Regions from separate parts of the Pseudomonas sp. BNK-30 genome, predicted to be linked through region 1. Evidence: riboswitches for the same ligand, from Rfam matches in the RefSeq annotation. Region 1 holds a riboswitch; each other region holds the start of a gene.
The links. Region 1 has a riboswitch for cobalamin ahead of cobW (cobalamin biosynthesis protein CobW). Riboswitches for the same ligand answer to the same signal wherever they lie in the genome.
Positions count from the first base shown of each region.

Region 1 (9,426 bases):
AGCCTGAATTGCTCGATATGCTGATAGCGTGCTTGCAATTGCATGGCAAGTTGCTGTGCCCGCCCCAGACGAACCGGCGCCATTTCCATGTCCACCAATAGTGTGGCACAGGGCATCGGCTGCAGATCATTTGAGCGCTGCAGACGTCCATCGGTGAATACCAGGCAGCGCTGCTGCTCCTGTGGGTGGGCTTTTTGCCTTGCCTGCAGCCAGCGCCTGCCCTGCTCCAGGGCTGCGATCAGCGGCGTACCGCCGCCAGCACCCAATGCGTTCAACCAGGGTTGCAGTGACGCCGAGGCTTTCAGGCCATGACGCTGCCACTGCGGTGCACCGCCGCTGGCGGTCAGCAAGGCTAGTCGCGCACGCTGGCGGTAAGCCTGGTCAAACAACTCTGCCAGCAGCCCTTTACTCTGTGCCAGTGCCTTGTGCCGGCGGGTGGAGGCCGAAGCATCGACGATCACCAGCCACAGCTGGGCAGCACTGCCTTGGCGCTGTTGCCAGCAAAGGTCCTGGCGCACGCGTGGTCGCCCTTTCAGCAAAGTAGACAGCCAGGCCACGCGGCCCTTCCCCGCTGCACGCACGCGGCCACGGCTGGCACCGCTCAGCTTACCGACCCGGGGCAAGGCATCCGCCACATTAGTGCCTGGCGGGCGGATGCTCAGGGCTTTTTTGCCCAGTTCGGCACCTCACGCCGGGCACCGCTGGCCACAGGCTGCGCAGGCAGCGCGCCCCAATCACCCTGCCCGCCCTGGCTATGCCCATCGCGACCGCCTGCCTCGGGGGGATTGGAAGGTGGTGCCACCTCTGGCGGTACGCGGCGTCGATGGCGCAATGCGAATTCCGCGACCGCATCGACATCAAGCTCCTCGATCGCCTCGCCACCGCGCCAGGCACAATGGGCGCGGGCGGCACGTAGCCAGACCAGGTCTGCACGCAGGCCGTCGACCCCAGCGGCGAAACAGCGCTCGGTGATCCAGGCCAAGGCCTGATCGTCCAGCGCTATCGCTGCCAGCCCCTGACGCGCCGCATGACAGCGTTCGCGCAACTGTGCCTGAGCAGCGGCCCACTGTTCACAGAACGCCAGGGGGTCGGTGTCGAATGCCAAGCGACGACGAATGATCTGCTGGCGCGCCTGTGGCGCGGGCAAGCCATCGAGCACCACATTCAGACCGAAGCGGTCGAGCAGTTGCGGACGCAACTCGCCTTCTTCGGGGTTCATGGTGCCAATCAGAACGAAACGGGCACTGTGGCGGTGGGAAATGCCGTCACGCTCTATACGGTTGGTGCCGCTGGCAGCCACATCGAGCAGAAGATCGACCAAGGTGTCGGGTAGCAGGTTCACCTCATCGACGTACAGCACGCCGCCATCAGCCTGGGCCAGCACCCCTGGCGAAAATTGCGCCTTGCCCTGCCCCAGTGCCGCATCGAGGTCGAGCGTGCCGACCAGCCGTTCCTCACTGGCGCCCAGCGGCAGGGTGACGAACGGCCCCTCACCGAGCAGGTCGGCCAAGCCGCGAGCCAAGGTACTTTTGGCCATGCCACGCGGGCCCTCGATCAGCACGCCGCCGATTTTCGGGTCGATTGCGGTCAGGCACAGCGCCAGCTTCAGGTCGTCTGCACCGACCACGGCCGCCAGGGGAAATTGCACGGGTTCACTCATTTCAAGCTTGTTCCTCGCCGTCGAGCAACTGCTCCTCAAGGGCTTCGCGGTATTCACCAGGCGCTTCCCAGAGCCCGCGCTGCTGGGCCTCCAGCAATCGCTCGGTGAGGTCTCGCAAAGCCTCGGGGTTATGCTCACGCATGAAGTCGCGGGTCGCCGGGTCAAGCACATAGGCATCGGCCAGCGACTGATAATGATGGTCATCGATCAGGTGTGTGGTGGCATCGAAAGCGAACAGGTTGTCGACCGTCGCCGCCAGTTCGAAGGCCCCCTTGTAGCCGTGCCGCTTGGCCCCGTCGATCCATTTGGGGTTGAGGGCTCGGGCGCGAATGACCCTGTTCAGTTCCTCTTTGAGGGTGCGGATACGCGGCCGATCGACCTGGCTGTGGTCGCCGTGATAACTGGCCACCACCGCACCGGACAAGGTTTCGGACGCCGCCAGCATGCCACCTTGAAACTGGTAATAGTCGTTGGAATCGAGCAGGTCGTGCTCATGGTTGTCCTGGTTCTGCAGCACCGCCTGGACCTGGCCCAGCCGCCTGGCGAACTGAACACGCGCCGGGGTGCCTTCGTCACTGCCACCGTAAGCGTAGCCGCCATGGTTGAGGTACACCTCGGCCAGATCGTCCCGGCTATGCCACAGGCGGCCATCGATTGCATTCTGCACCCCGGCCCCGTAGGCGCCGGGCTTGGCGCCGAATACCCGCCAACCGGCCTGGCGTGCAGCCTGTTCGGCCTCCACCCCTTCAGCCTGCAGCGCCGCTCGCTCGGCACGCACCCGCGCCGCCAGGGGGTTGAGGTCATCCGGTTCGTCCAGCGCCGCTACCGCCTGTACCGCGGCATCGAACAGGCGGATCAGGTTGCCGAAGGCATCGCGGAAAAAGCCCGAGACACGCAGGGTCACATCCACCCGTGGGCGATCGAGCAGGCTCAACGGCAGGATCTCGAAATCGTCGACACGCTGGCTACCGGTAGCCCATACCGGGCGCACGCCCATCAGCGCCATGGCCTGGGCAATATCGTCACCGCCGGTGCGCATGGTTGCCGTGCCCCACACCGAAAGGCCAAGCTGGCGCAGATGGTCGCCGTGGTCCTGCAAATGGCGCTCGAGGATCAGGTTCGCTGAGGCGAAACCCAGGCGCCAGGCAGTCGTGGTGGGCAGGTTGCGTACATCCACCGTATAGAAGTTGCGGCCCGTGGGCAGTACATCCAGGCGACCGCGGCTGGGTGCCCCGCTGGGGCCGGCTGGTACGAAGCGCCCCGCCAATGCTGCGAGAAGGCCATTGATCTCGGCCGGCCCGCAGGCATCCAGGTCTGGAGCTACCTGCTCCTGTAAGGCCTGCACCACCTGACGTACCGGCTGCCATTGCGCCTCGTCGGGCAATTGCAGAGCGCCGCCCAAAGCTTGCTCGATCACCTGCAGTGCCAGCAGTTCAAGGCGTTCCCGGCTGTCGCCAAAGGTACGCCACGGTGCTTCGCTTACGGCCTGCAGTAGTGCCGGGCGCGGTCCCGCCCAGTTTTGCCCCAGGTCACAGTCCAATGGGTCGAAGCCCAGCACCAAAGCCTTGGCGAGTGTGCGCAACAAACTGGCGTTACCACCCCGACCATCACCGCGCTCGACCCGAAGCAAAGCCAGCAAGGTGTCGATCCGCAGGCGGGCTTGCGGAGACTGGCCAAATACGTGCAGGCCATCACGGATCTGGGACTCCTTGAGATCGCACAGGTAGGTATCCAGGCGTGGCAGCCATACGGCGGCGTCGTCCAGTTGCCCTTCCAGTTGCAGCTCCCGGTCGATGTGGTTGGCCTTGACCAGCTCGAGAATGTCGCGCTGCAGCTCACGGGCGCGGCGCGGGTCGAGCATCTGCGCTTCATAGAACTCATCAGCCAGCTGTTCAAGCTCGCGCAACGGCCCGTACGTTTCGGCTCGGGTCAGCGGTGGCATCAGGTGGTCGATGATCACTGCCTGCGTGCGGCGCTTGGCCTGGGCTCCCTCGCCCGGGTCGTTGACGATAAATGGGTAGATGTTCGGCAGCGGGCCGAGTAGCGCATCCGGCCAGCACTGGTCAGACAGGCCGACGCCTTTGCCGGGCAGCCACTCCAGGTTGCCATGTTTGCCCACATGGATGACCGCATCGGCGGCAAAGGCGTGGCGCAGCCAGAAATGGAATGCCAGGTAGCCATGCGGCGGAACCAGATCCGGGTCGTGGTACACCGCACTGGGGTCGACCTGGTAACCGCGTGCCGGCTGGATGCCGACGAAGGTCAGGCCATAGCGCAGCCCGGCCACCATCAGGCGGCCGCTGCGGTACATCGGGTCCTGCTCGGGCGCCCCCCAGCGTTCCAGCACAGCCTTGCGGTTGGCTTCGGGCAGGCGCTCGAAAGCGGCCTGGTAATCTGCCAGGCTCAGGCTCTGGGCGCAGGGGCGCTGGTCGAGGTGATCGAGATCGTTGGTGACGCCGCCGAGCAACTGGTGAATCAATTGGGTGCCGCTGTCCGGCAGTTCGCCCAGCGGGTAGCCTTCAGCCTGCAGCGCCTTGAGAATGTTAAGCGCCGCCGCAGGGGTATCGAGCCCAACACCATTGCCGATGCGCCCGTCCCGGGTCGGGTAGTTGGCCAGCACCAGCGCAATGCGCTTTTGCCCATTGGGCAGGCGCGCCAGCGCCACCCAGCGCCTGGCCAGCTCGGCGACAAAATCCATACGCTCCGGATGGGCGCGATAGCACACCACGTCAGACTGGCTGCGCTCGCTGCGCCAAGCCATGTCCTTGAAGCTCACCGGCCGGGTAATGATGCGCCCGTCCAGCTCGGGCAAGGCAATGTGCATGGCCAGATCGCGAGCGCCCAGGCCTTGCTCGCTGGCTTCCCAACCGGGTTGGTTGTCTTGCGCACAGATGGCCTGCAGCACCGGTATGTCCCGGCGAAACGGCCGCAGGCTGGGACGCTCCGGACTGGACATGGCAAAGCCCGTGGTATTGATCAGGACCTCGGCGCCCGCTTCGTCCAGCCAGTTTTCGACCTGTTCCAGGCAGGCGCTTTCCTTGAGGCTGGCAACGGCGATCGGCAGCGGATTGAGGCCGGCCGCCTGCAGGCGCTGGCAAAACACGTCGATGAACGCGGTATTGGCTGCCTGCAGGTGCGAGCGGTAGAACAGTAGCGGCGCTACCGGGTGCTCCGGGTGCCACTGGGCGTACCAGTCCTGGAGCGTGGCATTGGGAGTACCCGGGTGATACACCGAGGTGCGTGGCAACGGTTGCGGTGCATCCCAGCTGTAATCGCGGCCCAGCCACTGGCTGGCCAGGTACTTGAACAGATTGACGGCGTTGGCCTTGCCGCCCTGACGCAGGTAGTGCCAAAGGCGCTCGGCTGGCTCTCCAGTGACGGTGCCAAGCCCGGTCAATTCGGGATCGGGGCGGTCGTCACCGGGCACCAGGATCAATTGCACGCCGCGTGAAGCCAGTTCGACCAGTTGTTCCACCCCATAGCGCCAGTAGCCGACGCCACCGTGCAACGACACCAGGATCACCTTGGCGTGGCGCAGCACCTCGTCGACATACAGGTCGACGGAGGCATGGTTCTGCACCTGCATGGGGTTGGCCAGGCGCAGGCTGGGGTAGTCGTCCGGCAGTTGCTCGGCGGTTTCGGCGAGCAACGCCAAATGCGAGTCGCCGCTGCAGAGGATCACCAGCTCGGCGGGTGTCTGGCCGAGGTCGGCGATGCTGTCGTCCGGCACGAAGCCGCCGGGCTGGGTCCGCAGCAGGTGCATGGGTCAGGCGCCCAGTGCCTGGCGCAGACGCGCTTGCAGGTGCGCGGCATCAAGGTCTTGGCCGATCAGCACCAGGCGGGTGATGCGCGGCTCATCGGCACGCCAGGCGCGGTCGAAGTGCTTGTCGAAACGGGTGCCTACACCCTGCACCAGCAGGCGCATCGGCTTACCGGGAATGGCCGCGAAGCCCTTGGCGCGGAGGATGCCGAACTCCACCACCAGTTGGGTCAGGGCATCGAGCAGCAGCGCTTCGTCGGCCTCTGGCAGGTCGATGGAGATGGAGTCGAAGGCATCGTGATCGTGATCATCGTGGCCTTCACCGTCGTGATGCGAATCATGGTGAGTGCGGCGCCCATCAATGTGCGCCTCGGACTCTGCCCCGACGCCCAGCAGCACGTTCAGCGGCAGGCGGCCGCTGCTGGCCTCGATCACCTTGACCGCAGGCGGCAATTCTTCGGCCACTTCGGCGCGCACTTTGGCCAGGCCTTCGGCGTCGATCAGGTCAGCTTTGTTCAGTACCACCAGATCGGCACTGGCCAGTTGATCGGCGAACAATTCGTGCAGCGGCGACTCATGGTCCAGGTTGGGGTCGAGCTTGCGTTGGGCGTCGACCTGGTCCGGGTAGGCGGCGAAGGTACCGGCGGCGACAGCTGGGCTGTCGACCACGGTGATAACCGCGTCGACGGTGCAGGCGTTGCGGATTTCCGGCCACTGGAAGGCTTGCACGAGCGGTTTTGGCAGTGCGAGGCCGCTGGTTTCGATGAGGATGTGGTCGAGGTCGCCACGGCGCGCCACCAGTTCACGCATGACCGGGAAGAATTCTTCTTGCACGGTGCAGCAGAGGCAGCCATTGGCCAGTTCGTAGACGCGGCCGCTGGCCTCTTCTTCGGTGCAGCCGATGCTGCACTGCTTGAGGATTTCACCATCGATGCCGAGTTCGCCGAACTCATTGACGATGACTGCGATGCGTCGGCCTTGTGCGTTGTCGAGCATGTGCCGGAGCAAGGTGGTTTTGCCCGAGCCGAGGAAGCCGGTGACGATGGTGACGGGGAGTTTGGCCAGTGTTTTCATGTCGCGTTGCCCTTGGCAGGATGGCGCGGGCATGCGGGACGAAAGCCGCGGCCAGGTCGGCCGGGCTCGTTCGCCACCGGATCACCCCGCCCGGTTGATAGTCGAAAACGTTGCGAGGCAGGTCTCCTGGCTTGCACCGTTGCGGCCCTTTCGATCACGGGGCTGGCGGGATGACGCCTTCCCGCGCTTGGGCGCAGTGGCTATGTCGATCCGTTACCGGTGCTTACAGTTGCGGGGGCAGCCGCGGCTTGTACCGCGTTCCCGTCTTAGCTTCGGCCTGGCCGAAGAACCTCGAAGCGGCAAGGCTACGCGGGGGGTGGCAGGTGGTCAACTGTTGGCGTGCACCACCCACGCCCCTCTCCAATTAACCCTGCTCTTGCTGTTGCTGTTGCTGTTGCTGTTGCTGTTGCTGTTGCTGTTGCTGTTGCTCTTGCTGTTGCTCTTGCTGTTGCTCTTGCTGTTGCTCTTGCTGTTGCTCTTGCTGTTGCTCTTGCTGTTGCTCTTGCTGTTGCTCTTGCTGTTGCTCTTGCTGTTGCTCTTGCTGTTGCTCTTGCTGTTGCTCTTGCTGTTGCTCTTGCTGTTGCTGTTGCTGTTGCTTTTCTAGCGCGCAAGTACAGGCACCACAGATCGCGACTTCAGGAGGCCGAGCGCAGGTCTTGCGAAGGGAGGTGACGGGCATGGATGCCCGTCAAGCGCTGCGGCCCATGGATGGGCCGTCAGCGCGGTCCTCCCGGGAGCAAGGCCGGAGCGAGGGAACCCCGGAGCGTAGCGTAGGGGCCGGATGATAGGAGCCAGCCTTTTTTGGTTACTTTTTGGGGCGTTTGCCAAAAAGTGACCCGCCGTAAGGGCGGAAAGGTGAGTGAGCGCCGCCACCGCAAATGGATATGCCCGCATGAATCAAAGCCCTCGCATGAGCTTCTGGCTTCTGGCTTCTGGCTTCTGGCTTCTGGCTTCTGGCTTTCAGCTAGCGTGAATATCTATTTGCCGTGGCGGCGCTCACTCACCTTTCCGCCCTTACGGCGGGTCCCTTTTTGTCTTGGCAAAAAGGAACCAAAAACCGCCTGCTCCCATCATCCGGCCCCTACGCTTCGCTCCGGGGTTCCCTCGCTCCGGCCTTGCTCCCGGGAGGACCGCGCTGACGGCCCATCCATGGGCCGCAGCGCTTGACGGGCATCCATGCCCGTCACCTCCCTTCGCAAGACCTGCGCTCGGCCTCCTGAAGTCGCAATCTGCGGTGCCTGTACTACCGCGCTCTGAAAAGCAAAAGCAAAAGCAAACAACGGCAACGGCAACGGCAACGGCAACGGCAAGCAAATCGTGACCTACGATTGACGCAAACCCTGCCCCGTGCTCTCCTTGCACCTTGCGTTCAGGTGCCCCCTCTGGGGGTGAAACGGGAAACCGGTGCGTCGCAGGCCCTCGATCAGGGCCGGACAATCCCGGTGCTGCCCCCGCAACGGTAAGCGAGCGAAGCGTCTAAACCACTGTGCCACATCGTACGGCATGGGAAGGTGACGCTTTACCAGGAGCCCTGCTCCTCCTCGCAAGCCCGGAGACCGGCCTGGCGTTCATCAACACCCCGCGGTGGGCGGGCGCTGTCGCATTTCCCTGGGCCATTCAAGCCCGGGGTTGCCGCGCTTGCCTGTTGCTCAATCGGCACAATGCCCTACAAAGCAGAGGAACGCGTCATGCCCGTCACCAGCGCCAAACACGGTATCGCCACCCCCGTCACCCTCAGCCAGCGCGTGGTCATCGCCGCCGCTGCCAGCCTGTTGGGCCTGTGCCTGATCTACTTTGCCGGCTTCTCACACATCGAAGCCGTGCACAACGCTGCCCACGACACCCGCCACAGCGCCGCGTTCCCTTGCCACTGAGACCGCCCCATGATCAAGCGCATTGCCCGCACCGCCGGGTTCAGCGGGCTGCTCGCAGCCTTGTTGTTGACCCTGCTGCAAAGCTTCTGGGTCGCACCGCTGATTCTTGAGGCGGAAACCTATGAATCGGCAGCCCCCACCACCGAGCACCACAGCCACGATATCCAGGCAACCGTTGGGCATGAACATGCTGCGGCGCACGAACACAGTGCCGATGCCTGGTCACCGGAGGACGGCTGGCAGCGCATCCTCGCCACCACCGGTGGCAACCTCGTCGTAGCCGTCGGCTTCGCCCTGATCCTTGCCGCGCTGTACAGCCTGCGTGAGCCCAACCGCGTCACCACCGGCGCATTATGGGGCTTGGCCGGGTTCGCCGTGTTCTGCCTGGCACCCACCTTGGGCCTGCCGCCAGAGCTGCCAGGCACCGCAGCCGCAGACCTCGGCCAGCGCCAGAACTGGTGGATTGGCACCGCCGCCGCCACCGCGCTGGGGCTTGCATTGCTGGTGTTCGCTCGTCATTGGCTGCTCAAGGCCCTCGGGGCAGTATTGCTGGTAGTGCCGCATTTGATCGGCGCTCCGCAACCCGAAGTCCATGAAAGCCTGGCCCCAGAAGCCCTGGAAACACAGTTCAAGATCGCTTCGTGGGCAACCAACGCTGCCTTCTGGCTGGCTCTGGGCCTACTCAGCGCCTGGCTGTACCGCCGTTCCAGCCAGGCTTGATGGCAAGCCACCACCCGCTGCCGGCGCTTTACGCCGGCTTTGGTTGCCGCCGGGGCTGCCCGGTTGAGGTCCTGGACGATCTGCTGCACCAGGCACTTCATGGCCACGGGCTGACGCTGTCGGCGTTGCGCGGCATCGCCAGCATCACGTCGAAAGCCGACGAACCTGGCCTGCGACAACTCGCCGAACGTCACAATTTGCCCCTGCTGGTGTTCGACGCCTCGCAACTACAGGCTTACGAGCCACAACTGAGCCATCGCTCTGCGGTGGCATTCGCCCACAGCGGTTGCTGGGGCGTCGCGGAGAGCGCAGCCCTGGCAATGGCCCATCATGAACGC
Region 1 covers NZ_CP179904.1:1,830,060-1,839,485, reverse strand. The annotation lists gene ACMGGN_RS08555 (vWA domain-containing protein) at 1-581, opposite strand, end outside; gene ACMGGN_RS08550 (ATP-binding protein) at 659-1,660, opposite strand; gene cobN (cobaltochelatase subunit CobN) at 1,662-5,423, opposite strand; gene cobW (cobalamin biosynthesis protein CobW) at 5,427-6,494, opposite strand; cobalamin riboswitch at 6,593-6,803, opposite strand; gene ACMGGN_RS08535 (hypothetical protein) at 6,859-7,173, opposite strand; cobalamin riboswitch at 7,849-8,074, shown strand; gene ACMGGN_RS08530 (CbtB domain-containing protein) at 8,183-8,368, shown strand; gene ACMGGN_RS08525 (CbtA family protein) at 8,378-9,088, shown strand; gene ACMGGN_RS08520 (cobalamin biosynthesis protein) at 9,106-9,426, shown strand, end outside.

Region 2 (9,426 bases), 1.5 Mb from region 1:
CCAACACCGGCTTGCCCGTGCGCTGCTCCAGCCAGTCCAGGCCTGGCTGCAGCAGGGCGATGTCGCCACGGAAACGGTTGATGACGAAGCCCTTGACCCGGGCCTGCTCGGTCGGCGACAGCAGCTCCAGGGTACCGACCAGGTGGGCGAAGACGCCGCCGCGATTGATGTCGGCAACCAGAATCACCGGGCAGTCGACCGCTTCGGCAAAACCCATGTTGGCGATGTCACCGGCACGCAGGTTGATCTCGGCAGGCGAGCCCGCACCTTCGACCATCACCACCGGATACGCGCCACTGAGGCGCTGATGGGAGGCCAGCACCGCCTGCATGGCGATAGCCTTGTAGTCGTGATAGGCCACCGCGTTCATGCTGGTGACCGCGCGGCCATGGATGATGACCTGGGCGCCGGTGTCACTGTTGGGCTTGAGCAGCACCGGGTTCATGTCGGTGTGCGGCGCCAGCCGGCAAGCCTGGGCCTGCACCGCCTGGGCGCGACCGATCTCACCGCCATCGGCAGTCACCGCGCTGTTGAGGGCCATGTTCTGCGGTTTGAACGGCACCACGGCCACCCCCTGGCGCAGCAGCCAACGGCACAGGGCGGTAACCAGCGTGCTCTTGCCGGCGTCGGAGGTGGTGCCTTGCACCATGAGGGTGGTCATGCCGTTTCCTTCTGATAATCGGCCAGGGCCTGGGCCAGGCGCTGCTCTTCAGCGGCGCTGGCGGGCAGGCCCAGGCGCACGGCAGGCGGCTGTTCGAACAGGCGCACCAGGATGCCGCGGCGGGCGAGAAAGTCATGCAGGTGCGCTGCGCGCTCGCAGCGTACGTACTGGAACAGGTCGCAACCACCCGCGGGCGCAAGGCCGGTGCTTTTCAGCAGCGTGGCAAGCCGTTGGCTGGCGTGGGCACAGCGCTCGATCTGCAGCGGGTGGGCTACCAGGTCGGCGAAACACGCCTGGGCCAGCACCCGGGTCGGGCCGCTGACGGTCCATGGGCCAAGCAGCTCGGCCAGGCGCTGCAACAACGGCAGTTCGGCCGCCACGCAGCCCAGCCGCACACCGGCCAGGCCGAAGAACTTGCCGAACGAGCGCAGCACAATCAGCCCGGGGCGGTCGGCACAACCGACCACGCTGTGCTCGGGCGTGTTGTCCATGAAGGCTTCATCGACCACCAACCAGCCGCCACGCTCGGCCAAGCGGGCATGCCATGCAAGCAGGCGGTTGGGGGGCACGCGATGACCGGTCGGGTTGTTCGGGTTGACCAGCACCAGCACATCGAGGCTGTCCAGATACGCCTCGACCTGGCTTTCATCCAGCTCGATCAGCTGATGCCCGGCCCGTTGCCAGGCCTGCGGATGCTCGGCATAACACGGCGACAGCACCCCCACGCGACCGCTCGGGCGCAGATGCGGCAGGGCCTGGATCGCTGCTTGCGAGCCCGCTACCGGCAGCAACTGGCCAACACCGTAATACTGGCGGGCCGCCTCTTCGAGGCCGTCTTCGGTCTCGGGCAGTCGCGCCCAGGCGTGCGCCGGGATCGCCGGCACAGGATAAGCCCACGGCGCAATACCGCTGGACAGGTCGAGCCAGGCCTCCCGTGCAATCCCGTATTGCCGTACTGCCCTGAGCAGTCGGCCGCCATGTTCAAGCATTGCAGTAGGCTCCCACGCAGATCACCAGCAACCACAACCACACGCCACGCTGTACCAGGGCCCAGCCGCGCTCGATGGCACCGGCATCGGCCATCGGCCCTTCGCCCAGGCGCGGGCGCTCGTGCAGCTCGCCGTGATACACCGCCGGGCCACCGAGTTCGACACCCAGCGCACCGGCACCGGCCGCCATCACCGGCCCGGCGTTGGGGCTGTCCCACAACGGGCCCTGCTTGCGCCAGCAGGCCAGGGCCAGGCGGGTCTTGCCGAGCAAGGCGTAGGTCAATGCCACCAGCCTTGCGGGAATATAGTTGAGTACATCGTCGATGCGCGCCGCGCACCACCCGAAGCGTTCAAAACGTTCATTGCGGTAGCCCCACATGGCATCCAGCGTATTGCTCAAGCGGTACAGGACCACGCCCGGCGCACCGGCCACGATGAACCAGAACAGCGCGGCGAACACTGCATCGCTGCCGTTCTCCAGCACCGATTCGGTTGCGGCCCTGGCCACGGCCGGCTCATCGAGTTCGCGGGTCTCGCGGCTGACCAGGTAACCGACGCGGCGCCTGGCCTCCTCCAGATCACCCTGGCGCAAGGCACTGGCCACCGGCAGCACATGCTCGCCAAGGCTGCGCAGGCCCAGCGCGCAATACAGCGCCAGCACGTCAACCAGCCAGCCAATGCCGGGCAGCCAGGAGAGGATCAGCGCCACCAGGGTCAAGGGCACCACTGCCAGGAACCAGGCACTCACGCCGTGGCTGCGCCAACCGCGCCCGCCGGCATTCAGGCGCTGCTCCAGGCTCGACGCCAGGTTACCGAAGGCCACCAGCGGATGGCGCCGCTGCGGCTCGCCGAACAACGCATCCAGGGCCACGCCGGCCACGGTCAGCAAGGCGACGCTCATGGGCGCTCCCCCCATTGGTTTTCATACAACATGTCGCTCAAGGGCCGTTCTTCGGCCCAGTTTTCCATCACCAGCATGGGTGCCGGATAGAATTCGGTGACAGGCCCCAGGCACAGCACCGCCACCGGTTTGGCGCCGGCTGGCATCCCCAGCAGCGCGGCCAGTGCCTGTGGGTCGAACAGCGAGACCCAGCCCAGCCCCAGCCCTTCGACGCGGGCCGCCAGCCACAGGTTCTGAATGGCGCAGGCGAGCGAGGCGAGGTCCATTTCCGGCAAAGTCCGCCGGCCGAAAATGTGTGGCTCGCGGTTGTCCATCAACGCCGCCACCCACACTTCGGCGCAGTCGTTGATGCCTTCTACCTTGAGCTTCATGAATGCGTCGGTGCGCTCGCCCAAGGCGTGGGCCGTGCGCACCCGCTCCTGCTCCACCAGCGCCTGGATACGCCCGCGCAGCTCACCCTGGGTGATGCGAATGAAACGCCAAGGCTGCATCAGGCCAACGCTGGGGGCCTGGTGCGCGGCAGCGAGCAGGCGGCCGAGCACTTCAGGCGCAACGCTGCCGCCGGCGAAGTGGCGCATGTCGCGGCGCTCGCCGATTGCCCGGTAGACGGCCGCGCGTTCGGCATCACTGAAGGCGTGCTCGCTCATGGCCGCAACAGCGCCGCCGCCGCCTCAGGGTTGGAGGGAAAATAGAAGTGCACATAGGATGCCGTGAGCCGACCAAGGCGATAGACCGCCTCGTTGCCGCGCCCGCCGTTGGGGCTCTGGCCGCGGGCGATGGGCTGCAGTTCGGTGCTGGTCAGCGAGTGGTGGTAGGTGTGGCCGCGCAGGGTGCCTTCGGGCAGTTCCACAGCCTGCAGGGCCAGCGCCGCCAGGCGTTTCTGCATGGTCGCCTCGCCGGGCAGCAGGCCAAGCAATGCGGCACGCTCGCCGGCCACATCGGTCAGGGCATCGAGCAGGTAAAGCATGCCACCGCACTCGGCCAGCAACGGCTTGCCTGCGCCGTGGTGCGCACGGATCGCGGCGCACATCGGTGCGTTGGCGGCCAGCGCATGGTGATGCAGCTCAGGGTAGCCGCCCGGCAGGTACAGGCTGTCCACGGCGGGCAGCTCGCGGTCGTGCAGCGGCGAGAAGAACGCCAGCTGTGCGCCCAGGTTGCGCAGCAGGTCGAGGTTGGCGCCGTAGGTGAAGGCAAACGCTTCGTCCCGGGCAATGCCAATGCGCACACCCGCCAGCGTGGCGCTGCACGTCGGTACGTCCGGTGCGGCGAATGCCACCGGCGGCGGCAATGCGGCATCGCAGCTGCTGCCCAGTGCTTGGGCGGCAGCGTCCAGGCGCGCATCCAGGTCATTCAGCTCGCTGGCCTGAACCAACCCCAGGTGGCGGCTGGGCAGCTCGATACCGCGCTCGCGCGACAGCCCGCCGTACCAGCGCAGGCCTTCGGTCAGGCTACCTTCGAGCAACTGCGCGTGGCGCAGGCTGCCGACACGGTTGGCGAGCACGCCAGCGAACGGCAGGTCGGCCTGGTAGCGCGCCAGCCCCAGGGCCAGTGCGCCAAAGGTCTGGGCCATGGCCGTACCATCGATCACGGCAAGAACCGGCACGCCGAAGTGGCGCGCCAGGTCGGCACTGGATGGGGTGCCGTCGAACAGGCCCATGACGCCCTCGATCAGGATGAGGTCGGCCTCACCCGCCGCTTCCCACAGCAGGCGCCGGCTTTCCTGCGCACCGATCATCCACAGGTCGAGCTGGTACACCGGCGCCCCACTGGCACGCTCAAGGATCATCGGGTCGAGAAAATCAGGCCCGCATTTGAACACACGGACCTTGCGCCCCAGGTTGCGGTGCAGGCGGGCCAGGGCCGCAGTCACGGTGGTCTTGCCCTGGCCAGATGCCGGTGCTGCGATCAGAACGGCTGGGCAGTGGCGCGTCTGACTCACAGTTCGACGCCCTTCTGCGCGCGGATACCGGCCTGGAAGGCATGCTTGAGCATACCCATCTCGGTGACGGTGTCGGCCAGCTCGACCATTTCGGGCTTGGCCGCGCGGCCGGTGACGATCACATGCTGCATGGGGGGGCGCGCCTGGATATCGCCAAGCACCTGATCGAGGTCAAGGTAGCCGTGCTTGAGGGCGATGTTCAGCTCGTCGAGCACCACGAACTGGATGCTCGGGTCCTGCAGCAGCTGGCGCGAAACCGCCCAGGCTGCCTCAGCGGCGGCAATGTCGCGCTGGCGGTCCTGGGTTTCCCAGGTAAAGCCTTCGCCCATCACGTGGTAGCGCACCTGCTCGGGGAAGCGCCGGAAGAACAGCTCCTCGCCGGTGCTGTTGCGGCCCTTGATGAACTGCACCACACCACACTGCATGCCATGGCCCAGGGCGCGTGCGAGCATGCCGAACGCCGAGCTGCTCTTGCCCTTGCCATTGCCGGTCAGCACCAGCAGCAGGCCGCACTCGTTAGGGGAATTGGCGATGCGCTCGTCGATGATCGCCTTCTTGCGCTGCATACGCGCCAGATGACGTTCGTCGCGTTCGGTGGTTTCGCTCATGGGGGTCTCCGCAGGCTGTCGCCCCGCAAAATACGGCGACAGGTCGATAGGCGGGCAGACGGAGAACGCGCAGGAGCCGTGGCCAGATGCCACGGTGCACCGCGCATCACCCTCCGTGATGCCGTTGGCAGTGACAGGCCGGTCTCCGGGCTCGTGAGCGGGCGTTGGCCCGGGCCTGCGCGCCTTCCCGGATACTGGTATCCAGTGGCCGTGCGCGGCTTTTGACTCACCTACCGTTGCGGGGGCAGCGCCGGACTCGCACCTTGCAGGCGCACACCGGCTTCCCAGTTTCACCCTGCCCAGACGAGCTGGCAGGGCACCTGAAACACGCGCGAAGGTTAGAGTGTTGCACCGGGAGCGTCAATCGAAGGGCGGGGATTTCGCTTGAGGGTTCAGGCGCTCTTGATAGGGAGCGCGGCCCGCGCGGCGCGCATCGGCCACCTTGCGAGTGGCCGGCTTCGCCATCAGGGGTTCTGTGCCAGGTGCCCCTGGGTAATCACCCGTTTTGCCTGCAGGTAGGCTTTGGACCAGTAGCTGTTGGACAGGTAGTCCAGGCGCACGGTGCCACCGGTGGACGGAGCATGCACGAACCGCCCTTCGCCCACGTAGATGCCGGCGTGGCTCACCTGCGAGCCACCGCTGGTCGCGAAGAACACCAGGTCGCCCGATTGCAGTGAGTGAACGTCTACGGTCGGCGCACGCATGACGATCATTTCTCGCGTGGAGCGAGGCAGGCTGATGCCCGCCGCGTCCCGGTAGACGTAGTTGATCAAGCCACTGCAATCGAAACCGGAGTCGGGAGTGTTGCCGCCCCAACGATACGGCGTACCCACCAGGCCGATTGCGCGGATCAGCACGTCGTTGGCAACCGGGGACGCTATGGGTTGGCTGTACGGGACCTGTGGCTGTACCACAGGCGCCGGTGCCGGGGCACGGCCGGAGCAGGCGGCAAGCAATGCCACCAGGGAAAGGAATGCGAAGCGCGCCATCATCACCATGGCCAGAACATCCTGTCTGAGATCGCTGGGCTGCAACCGAAAAGTGTTGAGAATTTAGATTAGACGCATTCTGTAAATGCGCACGGCGACGAGCTTTTCAAGCTTCGTCGCCGCGGCAGGGTACATCATTTTGATATCAGTTGCGTGCGATATTGCTCGCTGGCGCCATGGCCAAGGCGCGCTTGGCTTCGATGAAGGTCTTGCTCCAGTAGCGATCACCGAGGTTGTCGATGCGCACACCACCGCTGCGGCGGCTGCTGGAATGAATGAACTGGTTGTCGCCCAAGTAGATGCCGGCATGGCTGACACGGCCACGGCCATTGGTGCTGAAGAACAGCAGATCACCTGGCTTGAGCTTGTTGCGGGCAACTTTGGGCGCATCGACCTTGATCATTTCGCGGGTCGAGCGCGGCAGGTTCATGCCGGCCTCTTCGCGGAACAGATAGCCGATGAAACCGCTGCAATCGAAACCGGACGCCTGCGAGGTCCCACCGAAGCGGTAACGGGTACCGATCAGGGACATGCCGCGCTCCAGGATGCTGTCGGCCAATACTGGCAACTGATAAGGCTTGCTGTTGCTGGAGAACGCCTGAAGGTCATCTTCAGTGGCCAGCTCTTGCTGCTCGCCGAATACGGACGATACCGAAGCCTTGGCCTCGGGCGCCGACTGGGAGGCGACCGGGGTGTGATCCTGGGGCTGGGAAACAGGGCCTTGGGCCGCGCAGCCAATCAGCAGGGTCACGAGTGCGAGGGGCACGAGGGGTGCGAAGCGCTTGAGCATGGGCACGACCGTGTCTGTAGTCCTTTAGAAGGGGGAAACTATGCCTTCTATCAGGGCCATTTGCAAATTTTATCGAAAAAGATGTGACTTTTTCGTTTTGCCGCTCAAAGCCGCGTATTTACGGGCTTACCAGCCGAGCGTTTCTTTCAGGAACGGGATGGTCAGCTTGCGCTGCGCCTGCAAAGAAGCCTGATCGAGCCGCTCGAGCAGGTCGAACAGCGCACTCATGCTGCGCGTACCACGGGTAAGGATGAAATGGCCGACTTCGTCGGTCAGGTGCAGGCCACGGCGCGAGGCGCGCAATTGCAGGGCGCGCAGCTTGTCTTCATCAGACAGGCCGCGCATCTGGAATACCAGCGCCAGGGTCAGGCGGGACTTGAGGTCGGGCAGCTTGATCGGCAGTTCGCGCGGCGAGGCCGAGGCCGCCAGCAGCAGGCGCCGGCCGCTGTCGCGCAGGCGGTTGAACAGATGGAACATCGCCTCTTCCCACTCCGCCTTGCCGGCAATCACATGCAAGTCGTCGATGCACACCAGCTCGTACTGCGCCAGGTAATCGAGCAACCCGATGCCCCGGTCGAGCAACTGCGCCAGCGGCAGGTACACAGCGGCTTCGCCACGCTGCTGGAAGCGGTGTGTGGCAGCCTGCAACAGATGGCTACGGCCGACACCCTGCTTGCCCCACAGGTAGATGAGGCTCTCGGTCCAGCCGGCGTCGGCTTCGCACAGCCGCTCGACGTAGCCCAATGCCGCTGCATTGGCGCCCGGATAGTAGTTGATGAAGGTGGCGTCATCGCGCAGGCGCACACCCAGGGGCAACTGGATCGGTGGTTTCATGCTCGCGGGCGGTCGGGGGACCACAGGGGGCCTAGGGTGATCGGTGTGCAAAGTCTATACCCGCAATGCGGGGGGCACAATCGCGAAGGCACGTAGCACAAGCAAAATCAACGAGTTGCAAGGCAGTCTGGCTTATAGATCAGGGTCGACCTCCCCCGCGTACATGTCCGATTCCTTGTACAGGTCATGCACATGGCGCAGCAGCACCATGACCACTGCCGCCACCGGCAAGGCCAGCAGCACGCCGGTAAAGCCGAACAGTTCGCCCCCGGCCAGGATGGCGAAGATCACCGCCACCGGATGCAGGCCGATACGGTCACCCACCAGCAACGGTGTCAGCACCATGCCTTCCAGCGCCTGGCCGACCATGAACACTGCAACGATACCCAGCATCGGGTACAGATCGCCGCCAAACTGGAACAGCCCGGCCACCAGCGCCGCACCGATGCCAATGATAAAGCCCATGTAGGGCACGATGGCCGCCAGGCCGGCCAGCATGCCGATCAGCAGCCCCAGCTCCAGCCCCACCAGCATCAGCCCGGCGGAATAGATCACGCCGAGCGCCAGCATGACCATCAACTGGCCACGCACGAACGCCCCCAGCACCTCATGGCATTCTGCGGCCAGCCCGACCACCTGCGCCTCGCGCTGGCGCGGCAGCAGGCTGCGCAACTTGGCCATCATCAGGTCCCAGTCGCGCAACAGATAGAAGCCCACCACCGGGATCAGCACGAAGTTGGCCAGCCAGGCCAGCAGCGCCAGGCTCGACGCAGTGGCCTGGGACAGCAGCATGCCGACGATGTCGGTGGTCTGGCCCATGTGTTCACTGACGGCGGCCTTGATCTTGTCGAACTTCCAGAACCCGTCGGCCAGGCCCAGGCGGCTCTGTACCCAGGGCAGCGCCACATGTTGCAACCAGTCGAGCATCTGCGGCGTCAGTTCGTACAGGCGCACCAGCTGTTTGGCCAGCATCGGGATCAGGATGAGCAGCAGAACCAGCAGGATCAAGGTAAACAGGCTGAATACCACCACCACGCCCCAGGTCCGCGACAGCCCCATGCGCTCCAGGCGGTCGACCAGCGGGTCGGCCAGATAAGCCAGCAGGATACCCACCAAAAAGGGTGAGAGGATGTTGTGCAGGCCATAAAGAAGCAGGGCAATCAGCAGGGCTGCGCCCAGCCAGATCCAACGGCGCATATCAGTCATGGTCGCTCTTCCTTACCAGCGAAAACGCAGGCCGTCGAACGGTTTGGGGGCTACGGCAGCCGTTGCAGGCTGCCCTGCCGCAGCCTCGGTTGCGGGTGCAGGCGTTGCCGGGGACGGGACGGGAGGCGCCTGCTCAGCCGGGACCTCCTGCAACTTGGCCAGGCCCAGCTGCGCGCGCAACTGCTCAGCGTTGGCAGTGACGCCGTAGGTCAACGTCTTGCCGTCGGCCATTTGCAGGCGCGGGCCGTAAGGTTCGAGAACGCGGTTCAGCTCAGCGTAACGCTGCAGGTTCGCGCCTTGCACCTGCACTTGCAACTGGCTGCTGGCACCTGGCCGGGTCACGTAACGTGGCGCCAGGCGGTTGCTGACGGCGAGCATCACGGCATCGGCCAATGCGGCCTGGTCAGCGCCTTCGGCGCTACCTTGCTCGCGCTTGTCGCCCAGCCACAACTGCCATTTGCCCTGCCACTTGCCATCGGTTTCAAGCGCGTGCACTGCCAACAGGGCGT
Region 2 covers NZ_CP179904.1:3,377,654-3,387,079, forward strand. The annotation lists gene ACMGGN_RS15710 (cobyric acid synthase) at 1-661, opposite strand, end outside; gene cobD (threonine-phosphate decarboxylase CobD) at 658-1,650, opposite strand; gene cbiB (adenosylcobinamide-phosphate synthase CbiB) at 1,643-2,551, opposite strand; gene bluB (5,6-dimethylbenzimidazole synthase) at 2,548-3,198, opposite strand; gene ACMGGN_RS15730 (cobyrinate a,c-diamide synthase) at 3,195-4,490, opposite strand; gene cobO (cob(I)yrinic acid a,c-diamide adenosyltransferase) at 4,487-5,098, opposite strand; cobalamin riboswitch at 5,217-5,437, opposite strand; gene ACMGGN_RS15740 (C40 family peptidase) at 5,563-6,096, opposite strand; gene ACMGGN_RS15745 (C40 family peptidase) at 6,233-6,877, opposite strand; gene hda (DnaA regulatory inactivator Hda) at 7,004-7,711, opposite strand; gene ACMGGN_RS15755 (AI-2E family transporter) at 7,844-8,917, opposite strand; gene ACMGGN_RS15760 (DUF2066 domain-containing protein) at 8,930-9,426, opposite strand, start outside.
Region 2: it holds a riboswitch for cobalamin, as region 1 does, so the genes downstream of both, cobO (cob(I)yrinic acid a,c-diamide adenosyltransferase) here and cobW (cobalamin biosynthesis protein CobW) in region 1, are expected to answer to the same signal.

Region 3 (9,426 bases), 820 kb from region 1:
AAAACCGGTGGCGGTTTCGGGTAGCAAACGGCTGTCGGAAGAGCTGAATACCGGCGTTTTCACTCGCTGCTCACCATAGGAAAGCACTGTGTCGGACAGGCGAAGCTTCAGAGCGGCACCGCCGCGGCTGTATTCGTTTTTAGGGTGGCCATCGTTGTCCACACCGAGTAGGCGAGCCTTGCCGGTTCGACCTCCACCGCTGTCGAGTTGTACGCCAAGGTAGGCATGGGCATCGACGCCAACACCGATCAGGCCCTGGGTAAAACCGGACTGGAATGTACCCATCAAACCGTAGGCCCATTCCTCGGCCAGGCCATTGCGTTCACTGCGGGGTTTGTAGGCATTGCGGGCGGCACTGTTGCGCCCGCCATGCTTGTAGTCACGCTGGTCGTAGACCGTGCGGTTGAGGATGCTCCAGCTGCTGTCTTCGACCAAGCCGTTGCTCTGCGACTGTGCGGATTCAGCCAGCGCCAAGGGCGCCAGGCCCAGCAGTGGCAGGGCCAGAAGCAAACGGTTCATTGGCCGGCCTCCAACTGCTGCAGTTGGGCTGCCAGGCGCGTACGTGCCCGCGCAGGCAAATCCGCTGGCAATTCGGTCAAGCCGGTATCGCCCACCTGGATCAGCATCACCATACCCATGGCCAGGTGTGGGATGCACTGGACGCCGTACACCCCTGGCACCGTAAAGGTCTGCTCGAAGGGCTGGTTCAGCTTGCTCTTGAAAGCCTCGGCGCCTACCGGCAGCAACCTGGGCAGGCTGGCCGCGTTGTGGCCGCTCTGGGTCGGCACGAAACGTACCGTATCACCCGGTGCGATACGCAGGTGGTCGGGCTCGTAGACCATGGCACCGGCCGCGCCGCGGGTGAGCATCTTCACTTCGTGCACGTCGGCCAGCGCAGCGTGAGGTAGCAGAGCGTTGGCGAGCAGCAGGACGGTAGTGCGCAACAGCATGCGGGAGCTTCCTGGTTCAGGGGGCGCGAAAGCGCAGGATGCGCGCGCCGTCGAAGGGGTCGGTGAGGTAGTGGGCATGTACGCCGAAGGTGCTCAGCAAACGCTCGGGGGTCAGTACCTCCAGCGGCTTGCCGAGGGCCACCAGACGGCCGTGTTCGAGCACCGCCACGCGGTCGCAGGTCAGCGCCTGGTTCAGGTCGTGCAGGGCCACCAGGGTGGTTACCGGCAGCGCCTGTACCTGTTGCAATAGGCTCAGCTGGTGCTGGATGTCGAGGTGGTTGGTCGGCTCATCGAGCAGCAATACCTGCGGGCGCTGGGCAAGAGCGCGGGCAATGTGTACGCGCTGGCGTTCGCCACCGGACAGCGAGCTCCAGATGCGCGTGCGCAGGTGCGAGGCATCGAGGTCGGCCAGGGCCTGCTCGACGACCGCGCGATCCTCCTGGGAAAACGGCGCCAGGGCGGACAACCAAGGGGTACGCCCTAGCGCCACGGCGTCGAACACGCTGATGGCGTCGAGGGTGTCGGCCTGTTGCTCGACCAGCGCCAGGGCCTGGGCGATGCGCCTGCGCGGCAGGCGCGCAAGCGGCTCGCCGAGCAATTGCACGCTGCCGCTATGCGGCGTGCGCAGCCCGGCCAGCAGTTTGAGCAGGGAGGATTTGCCGGAGCCATTCGGGCCAACGATACCAAGGGTTTCACCTGCGGCGATCGTCAGGTTGATATCGCGCAGCACGGGGGTGCCCGACAGTTGCAAACCCAAGCCCTGGCAGGCGAGCGGGGCGACCTTTGGGGGTGTCATGGCCGTCATGCGCGCCCCCTGCGGCTGACCAGGATCAACGCAAACACAGGTGCGCCGATCAGCGCTGTGACCACGCCCACTGGAATCACCTGGCCGGGGATCAGCGTGCGTGAAAGCATGTCCGCAGCGATCAGGAACAGCGCACCGCCCAGGGCGCTGGCCGGCAGCAGGCGGCTGTGGCCTGGGCCGAGCATCAGGCGCAGGGCATGCGGGATGACCAGCCCGACAAAACCGATGGCGCCGACGATGGACACCATCACCGCCGTCACCAGCGCCGCGCAACTGATCAGCAGCAACTGGCTGCGCCGCACTGCAATGCCCAGCGACGCCGCCGAATCGGTACCGAAGGTGAAAGCGTCCAGTGTGCGCCGGTGCCACAGGCACACCACCAGCCCGAACAGCGCCACCGGCAGCGCCAGCCATACTGACGGCCAGCGCACGCCACTGAGGTTGCCCAGCAGCCAGAACAGGATGCCGCGAGCCTGTTCGGCCGTGGCCGATTTGGTGATCAGAAACGCCGTCAGGGCGTTGAACAGTTGCGAGCCGGCAATCCCTGCCAGGATCACTTGGGCGTTGTTGCTGCTCGGGCCGGCTGCGCGGGCCAGCACCAGGACCAGGGCGAAGGCCGCGACGGCGCCGACAAAGGCGCCGCCCGACATGCTCAGGGCAACACTGCCCAGGCCCAGCAGGCCTACCAGCACGGCGCCGGTCGAAGCCCCGGCCGACAGGCCCAGCAAATAGGGTTCGGCCAGCGGGTTGCGCAGCAGCGCCTGCAGGATCACCCCACAGGTCGCCAGCCCTGCGCCACAGGCTGCGGCGACCAGCGTGCGGGTCAGGCGGTAGTTCCAGACGATACCGGCGTCGATCGGGTCGACCGGGTAACCGGCCTGCCACAGGTGGTTGGCCAGTACCTGGTACACCACGCTGGGTGACACGGTGGTCTCGCCAATGGCGGTGCCGGCAAGCAGCGCGCCGAGCAGGGCAACCAGGGCCAGGGCGCAGCAGGGCAGCTTACGGTTCATCACGGCGCCGCTTTACCGCTGGCGAAGGCTGCCGACAGGGTCTGCAGGCCCCGGAACAGGCGGATACCGGCCTGCATGGCATCGGCGTCGAGGATGATGATGCGGTTGTTCTTCACGGCATCCATGTGCTGGGTTACCGGGTCGCTGCGCAGGAATTCGAGCTTCTTCTGGTAGTCGTCGGCCGGAAAGCGGCGGCGATCCATGCGGGCGATGATCAGCCACGTAGGGTTGGCCTTGGCGATGGTTTCCCAGCCCACCGTGGGCCACTCTTCGGTGGACTCGACCACGTTGCGTACACCCAGGGTGCGCAGCATGAAGTCCGCCACGCCCTGGCGGCCCGCAACGTAGGGGTCGATGTCGAGGTCGGCGCTGGAGAACCAGAACAGTGCCGAAGTCTGGCTCAGGTCTTTGCCGGCCAGTTGTTGCCTGGCGCTGTCCAGGCGCGCCTTGAGGTCGCTGTTCAGTGCCGCGCCGCGGTCCTGGACGTCGAAGATTTCCGCCAGCTGGCTGACGCTCTTGTAGATGCTCTGGACCTGAAACGCCTGTAGTCGCGTGCCATCGGCCCCCACCAGGTTGTCCTTGCCTTCGCAGTCTGAGGGCAGCAGATAGGTGGGGACCTTCAGTTCGTTGAACTGCTCACGGGTCGCGACCACGCCCTGGGCGCCGACCATCCACTCGAACTGCACCGCCACCAACTCTGGTCGCTTGCCCACCACTGCTTCGAAGCTCGGGTCGTTGTCGGCCAGGCGCGGCACCTTGTCGTTCTGCGCCTTGTATTCGGGCAAGACGTTGTTGAACCACAGCGATGTGCCGGCCAGTTTGTCGCCCAACCCCAGCGCGTAGAGGATTTCGGTGCCGGCCTGGCCGATGGTGACTGCGCGCTCGGGGGCGTGGGTGAAGGTCTGCGGCATGCCGCAGTTGTCCACGGTCAGCGGGTAGTGCGTGGCGGCGGCCTGGGCAGCGCCGGTGAGGCTCAAGCCGGCGAGCAGGGTGGCGAAACGGGACAGCATGCGGGGCGATCTCCTATCGGACAGTTCACGGAAGGAACGCACGGACAGGCATCGCCGCGCCCCTGCAGGCGACAGGGGCAACTCTGATGGCCAATCCCGGACACCCCGCCGGTTGGTGAATGTAAGCCGGCAGGTCTCCTGACTGGTGCGTCATCACCCGGCTCCGGCCTTCCCGGATCGGCTGATCCAGTGGCATCGATGGAGCGGGCTCGGCACCTACAGTTGCGGGGGCAGTTCCGTTTGGCGCGCCTGGGCGGCCTGGGATTCCCTATTATTTCCGTGGTGGAAACCGGCGGCCCGCATGGTAGACCATCAGGCAGCCGGTGAAAACGCTAAATCAGAAGTACTTGAGCCAGGTGATGTCGCGTCGGCGCGCCTTGAGCCTGGCGAACCAGCGCACCGGCAGGTACAGCGCCATGGCCAGCAGCACAGCACCCAGCCACACCGCGCCAATGCCGTCAAAACCGAAGTAGTCGCCGTGATTGCGGCCGAACAGGGCGACGCTGGCCAGGTACATCAGTTTCAACACGTACAGGTGCAGCAGATAGAAGAACATCGGTGCCGCGCCAAACACCGCCAGGGCACCGATCCAGCGGGCTTGCCCTGCGCGCTCAAAGGCGCGCAGCAACAGCAGGCCGCAGCCCAGGGTCAGGGCCAGGAACAACAACGAAGGCGGGTATTTGGTGATGTTGAAGAAACTCATCACGGTCTGGGTAAGCGTCGGGTAGCCGCTCCACGGCGCTTCGCCGTAGCCATTGAGCATGCGCAGCGCCATGAAGCCGAGCAGGGCGATGACCCCTGCCAGCAGCAGGCGGTACTGACGCTGGCCGGCATCGCTGCCACGGGCGAACCAAGGGCCCAGGCCATAGCCCAAGGCAATGACGCCGATCCACGGCAGTACCGGGTAGGAGGTGCGCAGGCGCAGGCTTTCAGAGAGCTCCAGCCAGCCACGGTCATGCAGGATCGCCCACGGCACATGCATCGCCGACTCAGCGCCAAAGTGCAGGCTGTCGAGCAGGTTGTGCCCGGCGATGATCACTGCGCCCAGCACAACCAGCGCCGGGCGCGGCAGCCATACCAGCAGCGACAGGGCGATCATGCTGACCCCGATGGCCCAGATCACCTGCAGGTAGATGACACTGGGCGGCAGCTGGAAGGTCCAGGCGAAATTCACCAGGGTGAACTCCAGCACTACCAGGAACAGGCCGCGCTTGAACAGGAACGCCGAGACATCGCTGCGGCCCTGATACTTCTCGCCGTACAGCCACGCTGACAGGCCAGTGAGCAGTACGAACACTGGTGCACATAGGTGGGCCAGGGTGCGGCTGAAGAACAGGGACGGGTCGGTGGCGTCGATGCTCATCGGGTCGCTGACTTGGCGGTGCAGGAAAAATGTCTCGCGGACGTGGTCGAGCAGCATGAACAGGATCACCAGGCCGCGCAGGGCATCGATGCTCTGCAGGCGTTGGGTGAGCTGAGTGGGGGTGGCGGCGGCACTTGTCATGGAGGGGTCGCAGGCAGGAATGGATGTCAAATGAAACGTTATCTTATAACTATTTCATTTGTGCCGGGTAGTGGTTTTTGCAGTGGCGGTTCAGCCGTCATCGCCGGCAAGCCAGCTCCTACTGGGTTTGCGCTGAGCTCGAGAGCAGCGGGGTCCCTGTGTGGCCGGCTTGCCGGCGATGAGGCCGATACAGTCAGCTCAAATCTGAAGCTGTAAGCCACCGTCGCCAAGTGCGACTGCGGCACGCAGTCGCCTCCAGGTACAAACACCACGGGCTTGAGAGGGCAGCGCCGGACTTGTCGTGGCCCCCGACGCACCGGCTCCCGTTTCACCCCGCGCGCGGCGGCGCAGGATGCCTGAAACTGGCGCGCGTATGACTATTGGGCGGGATGCGCGTCAATCATTTACCTGCTGCTGATGCTCAGTGCGCGCCGGCCGACTTGCTCAGGTCGCTTTGCGCCCATTCGGTGTAGATGCAGGCATCTGCAACCGCCCAGCGGACCTTCACGGTGTCTCCGGGCTGCATGGACATACCCGCAGCCGACAGTGCTTTCACGGTCAGTTCAGTACCGCCCGGGGTCATTACATGGCAGGTCTGGCTTTCGCCGAGGAACAGCACCTCGCCGACCTTGGCAAGCACTTCGTTCCAGCCCGCGGGCAACGGCTCGCGTGCAGCCTGGTCGGCGGTGAGTGCCAGGGCCTTTTCCGGGCGTACCATGATCAGCGCATCCTGGCCCGCCGCCAGGCCAGGCGTCAGGCGGATCGCTACTGGCTGGCCTTCGAAACTGCCGGCACCGTTGCTGCTGGCCGTGATGCGCAGGAAGTTGGAGTTGCCCAGGAACGAGGCGACAAAGGCGTTGGGCGGGTTCTGGTAGAGGTCATAGCCGGTGCCCAGGCCGACGATCTTGCCGTGGCTGAAGATGGCGATGCGCTGGGACAGGCGCATGGCTTCTTCCTGGTCGTGGGTGACGTAGACGATGGTGATGCCCAGCCGGCGGTGCAACTGGCGCAGTTCATCCTGCAGGTCTTCGCGCAGTTTCTTGTCCAGCGCGCCGAGTGGCTCGTCCATCAGCAGGATGCGTGGTTCGTACACCAGGGCGCGGGCAATCGCCACACGCTGTTGCTGGCCGCCCGACATCTGCGAGGGTTTGCGATGGGCGAACGCCTCCAGTTGTACCAGCTTGAGCATGGCGTCGACCCGCTTCTTGGTTTCTGCCGCGCCGAGCTTGCGGATGGCCAAGGGGAAGGCGATGTTGTCACGCACATTCAGGTGCGGGAACAGCGAGTAACGCTGGAACACCATGCCGATGTCGCGCTTGTGCGGTGGCACATTCACCAGCGACTGGCCCTCGACCAGAATCTCGCCGCTGCTGGGCGTCTCGAACCCGGCCAGCATCGACAGGGTGGTGGACTTGCCCGAGCCGCTGGAGCCGAGGAAGGTGAGAAACTCGCCGTCCTGGATTTCCAGGTCGAGATTATCCACGGCGGTGAAGTCACCGTAATGCTTGTTCAGGCCGCGCAGGCTGACCAGGGTCTTGTTGTGCGCGTTGTCTTTGATCACTGCACTCATTGTTGTTTTCTCCGGGCGCTCAGGCGTTCGTTTCGGTGCGCCGGCGCAAGGCGGCGGCAATGACCATGACCATCAGCGACAGGCCGATCAGCAGCGTCGAGGCGACGGCGATCACCGGGCTCAGGTCCTGGCGCAGGGTGGTCCACATCTTCACGGGCAAGGTTTGCAGGTCGGGGCTGGCCATCATCACGCTCAGTACCACCTCGTCCCACGAGACCAGGAAGGCAAACAGGCCGCCGGCGATCATCCCCGGGCGAATGGCCGGGAAGGTCACCTTGAAGATCGCTTGCAGGCGTGAGGCGCCGCAGATCACCGCGGCATCCTCGATCGACTGGTCGAACAGCTTGAGCGAGTTGATGATCGAAATGATGGTGAAGGGCAGGGCGACGATCACGTGGCTGACCACGAAGGCGAACAGCGTGCCGGTATAGCCGAGCTTCAGAAACAGTGCATACACCGCCACGGCAATGATCACCAGCGGCACGATCATCGGCATGGTGAACAGCCCGTAGAGCATTTCGCGGCCGGGGAAGCGGCCACGCACCAGGGCGAATGCAGTAGGCAGGCCCAGCAGCACGGCGGCGATGGTGGTCAGCACGGCGACCTTGAAGCTGGCCAGGGCGGCGTCCATCCACTCCGGGTTGGCGAAGAACTGCGCATACCACTTGAAGGTCCAGCCTGGTGGCGGGAAGACCAGCCACTGCGATGAGCCGAACGACAGCAGGATGATGAACACTACCGGCAGCAGCAGGAACGCAGCAATCACGCCGGTGGTCAGGTACAGGCCCGTGCGCAGCGGGCGCCCCATGGCATTGGGAGACAGAAGCATGGCGGTTTACCTCGCGTTGCCGACCGGTGATTCCGGTTGCAGCTTCAGGTACAGGTAGAAGAGCACCAGGGTGATGACCACCAGCAGTGCGGCGGCGGCGCTGGCCATGCCCCAGTTAAGGAACGATTGCACCTGCTGGATGATGAATTCGGGCAGCATCATGTTTTGCGCGCCACCAAGCAGTGCCGGGGTGACGTAGTAGCCCAGCGACATGACGAACACCATCAGCGCACCGGAGAACAGCCCCGAGCGGCACAGTGGCAGGAACACCTTCCAGAAGTTGGTCCAGGGGCTTGCGCCGCAGATGGAGCCGGCCTGCAGGACCATCGGGTCGATGGCGTGCATGGTCGCCTGCAGCGGCAGCACGATGAACGGGATCATGATGTAGCTCATGCCGATCACCACGCCGGTCAGGTTGTGCACCATTTCCAGCGGGGCATCGATGATGCCCAGCGCCATCAACGCCTTGTTGATCACCCCCGAGCCCTGCAGCAGCACCAGCCACGAATAGGTACGCGCCAGCAGGCTGGTCCACATCGACAACAGCACGATGTTCAGCAACCAGCGGCCCCAGCCGTTGGGCACCAGGGTGATTGCCCAGGCCAGCGGGAAGCCCAGCAACACGCTGATCAGGGTGACGACGCCGGCCACCGAAAAGGTGTTGAACAGTACCCGCGCATACGCCGAGTTGGCGAACAGCTGCTCGTAGTTGCCCAGCCCCGGCACCGGCTCCAGCACGCCGCGCAGCAACAGGCCGATCAGCGGGGCGAAGAAGAACAGGCCAAGGAACAGCAGGGCGGGCAACAGGTTGCGGCTGCCTTTCCAGCGCTGGCCGAGGCTCACGCGGCGCGGGGCCGTCCCCGGAGCGCCGGTGCCCGTGGGGGCACCTTGCGCGTTTTGCAGGGCATTGATGGCGACTTTCATTTCACCAACCACTCATTCCAGCGCGCGGCGATGGCCTGGCCGTTCTTGGCCCAGTAGGCGAAGTCCAGGGTGACCTGGTCCTGGGCGTAGGCGGTCGGCAGGTTCTGCGCGAGGTCTTTGTCGAGTTTGGCCACGCTGTCCAGGTTCACCGGCGCGTAGGCGGTCTTGTTGGCGAACTCGGCCTGGCCTTCGGCGCTGCTGGCCTGGGCCAGGAACTTCATGGCCGCGTCCTTGTTCTTGGCGCCCTTGGGGATGACCAGGAAATCGGCCATGACCAGGTTCTGCTTCCAGCTCACGCCCACCGGCGCTCCATCTTGCTGCAGGGCGTAGACGCGGCCGTTCCAGAACTGGCCGAGCGAGGCTTCACCGGAGGCCAGCAGCTGCTGCGACTGGGCACCACCGCCCCACCAGACGATGTCTTTCTTGATGGTGTCGAGTTTCTTGAAGGCGCGGTCCAGGTCCAGCGGGTAGAGCTTGTCGGCTGGCACGCCGTCGGCCAGCAGGGCCAGTTCCAGTACGCCGGGGCTCGGCCACTTGTACAGGGCGCGTTTGCCGGGGTAGGTCTTGGTGTCGAACAGCGCGGTCCAGTCCACCGGCTTGTTGGCGCCGAGCTTGCCTTCGTTGTAGCCGAGCACGAACGAGAAGAAGAACGAACCGACGCCATGGTCGGAGACGAAGCGTGGGTCGATCTTGTCGCGCGCGATGGTGTTGAAATCGAGGGGTTCGAGCAGGCCTTCACTGGCGGCACGCAGGGCAAAGTCGGCTTCCACGTCGACCACGTCCCACTGCACGTTGCCGCTCTCGACCATGGCCTTGAGCTT
Region 3 covers NZ_CP179904.1:2,648,068-2,657,493, reverse strand. The annotation lists gene ACMGGN_RS12470 (OprD family porin) at 1-519, opposite strand, end outside; gene ACMGGN_RS12465 (pseudoazurin) at 516-950, opposite strand; gene ACMGGN_RS12460 (ABC transporter ATP-binding protein) at 967-1,755, opposite strand; gene ACMGGN_RS12455 (FecCD family ABC transporter permease) at 1,752-2,768, opposite strand; gene ACMGGN_RS12450 (ABC transporter substrate-binding protein) at 2,768-3,778, opposite strand; cobalamin riboswitch at 3,889-4,087, opposite strand; gene ACMGGN_RS12445 (DUF1624 domain-containing protein) at 4,116-5,282, opposite strand; gene ACMGGN_RS12440 (ABC transporter ATP-binding protein) at 5,704-6,852, opposite strand; gene ACMGGN_RS12435 (ABC transporter permease) at 6,872-7,681, opposite strand; gene ACMGGN_RS12430 (ABC transporter permease) at 7,688-8,605, opposite strand; gene ACMGGN_RS12425 (polyamine ABC transporter substrate-binding protein) at 8,602-9,426, opposite strand, start outside.
Region 3: it holds a riboswitch for cobalamin, as region 1 does, so the genes downstream of both, ACMGGN_RS12450 (ABC transporter substrate-binding protein) here and cobW (cobalamin biosynthesis protein CobW) in region 1, are expected to answer to the same signal.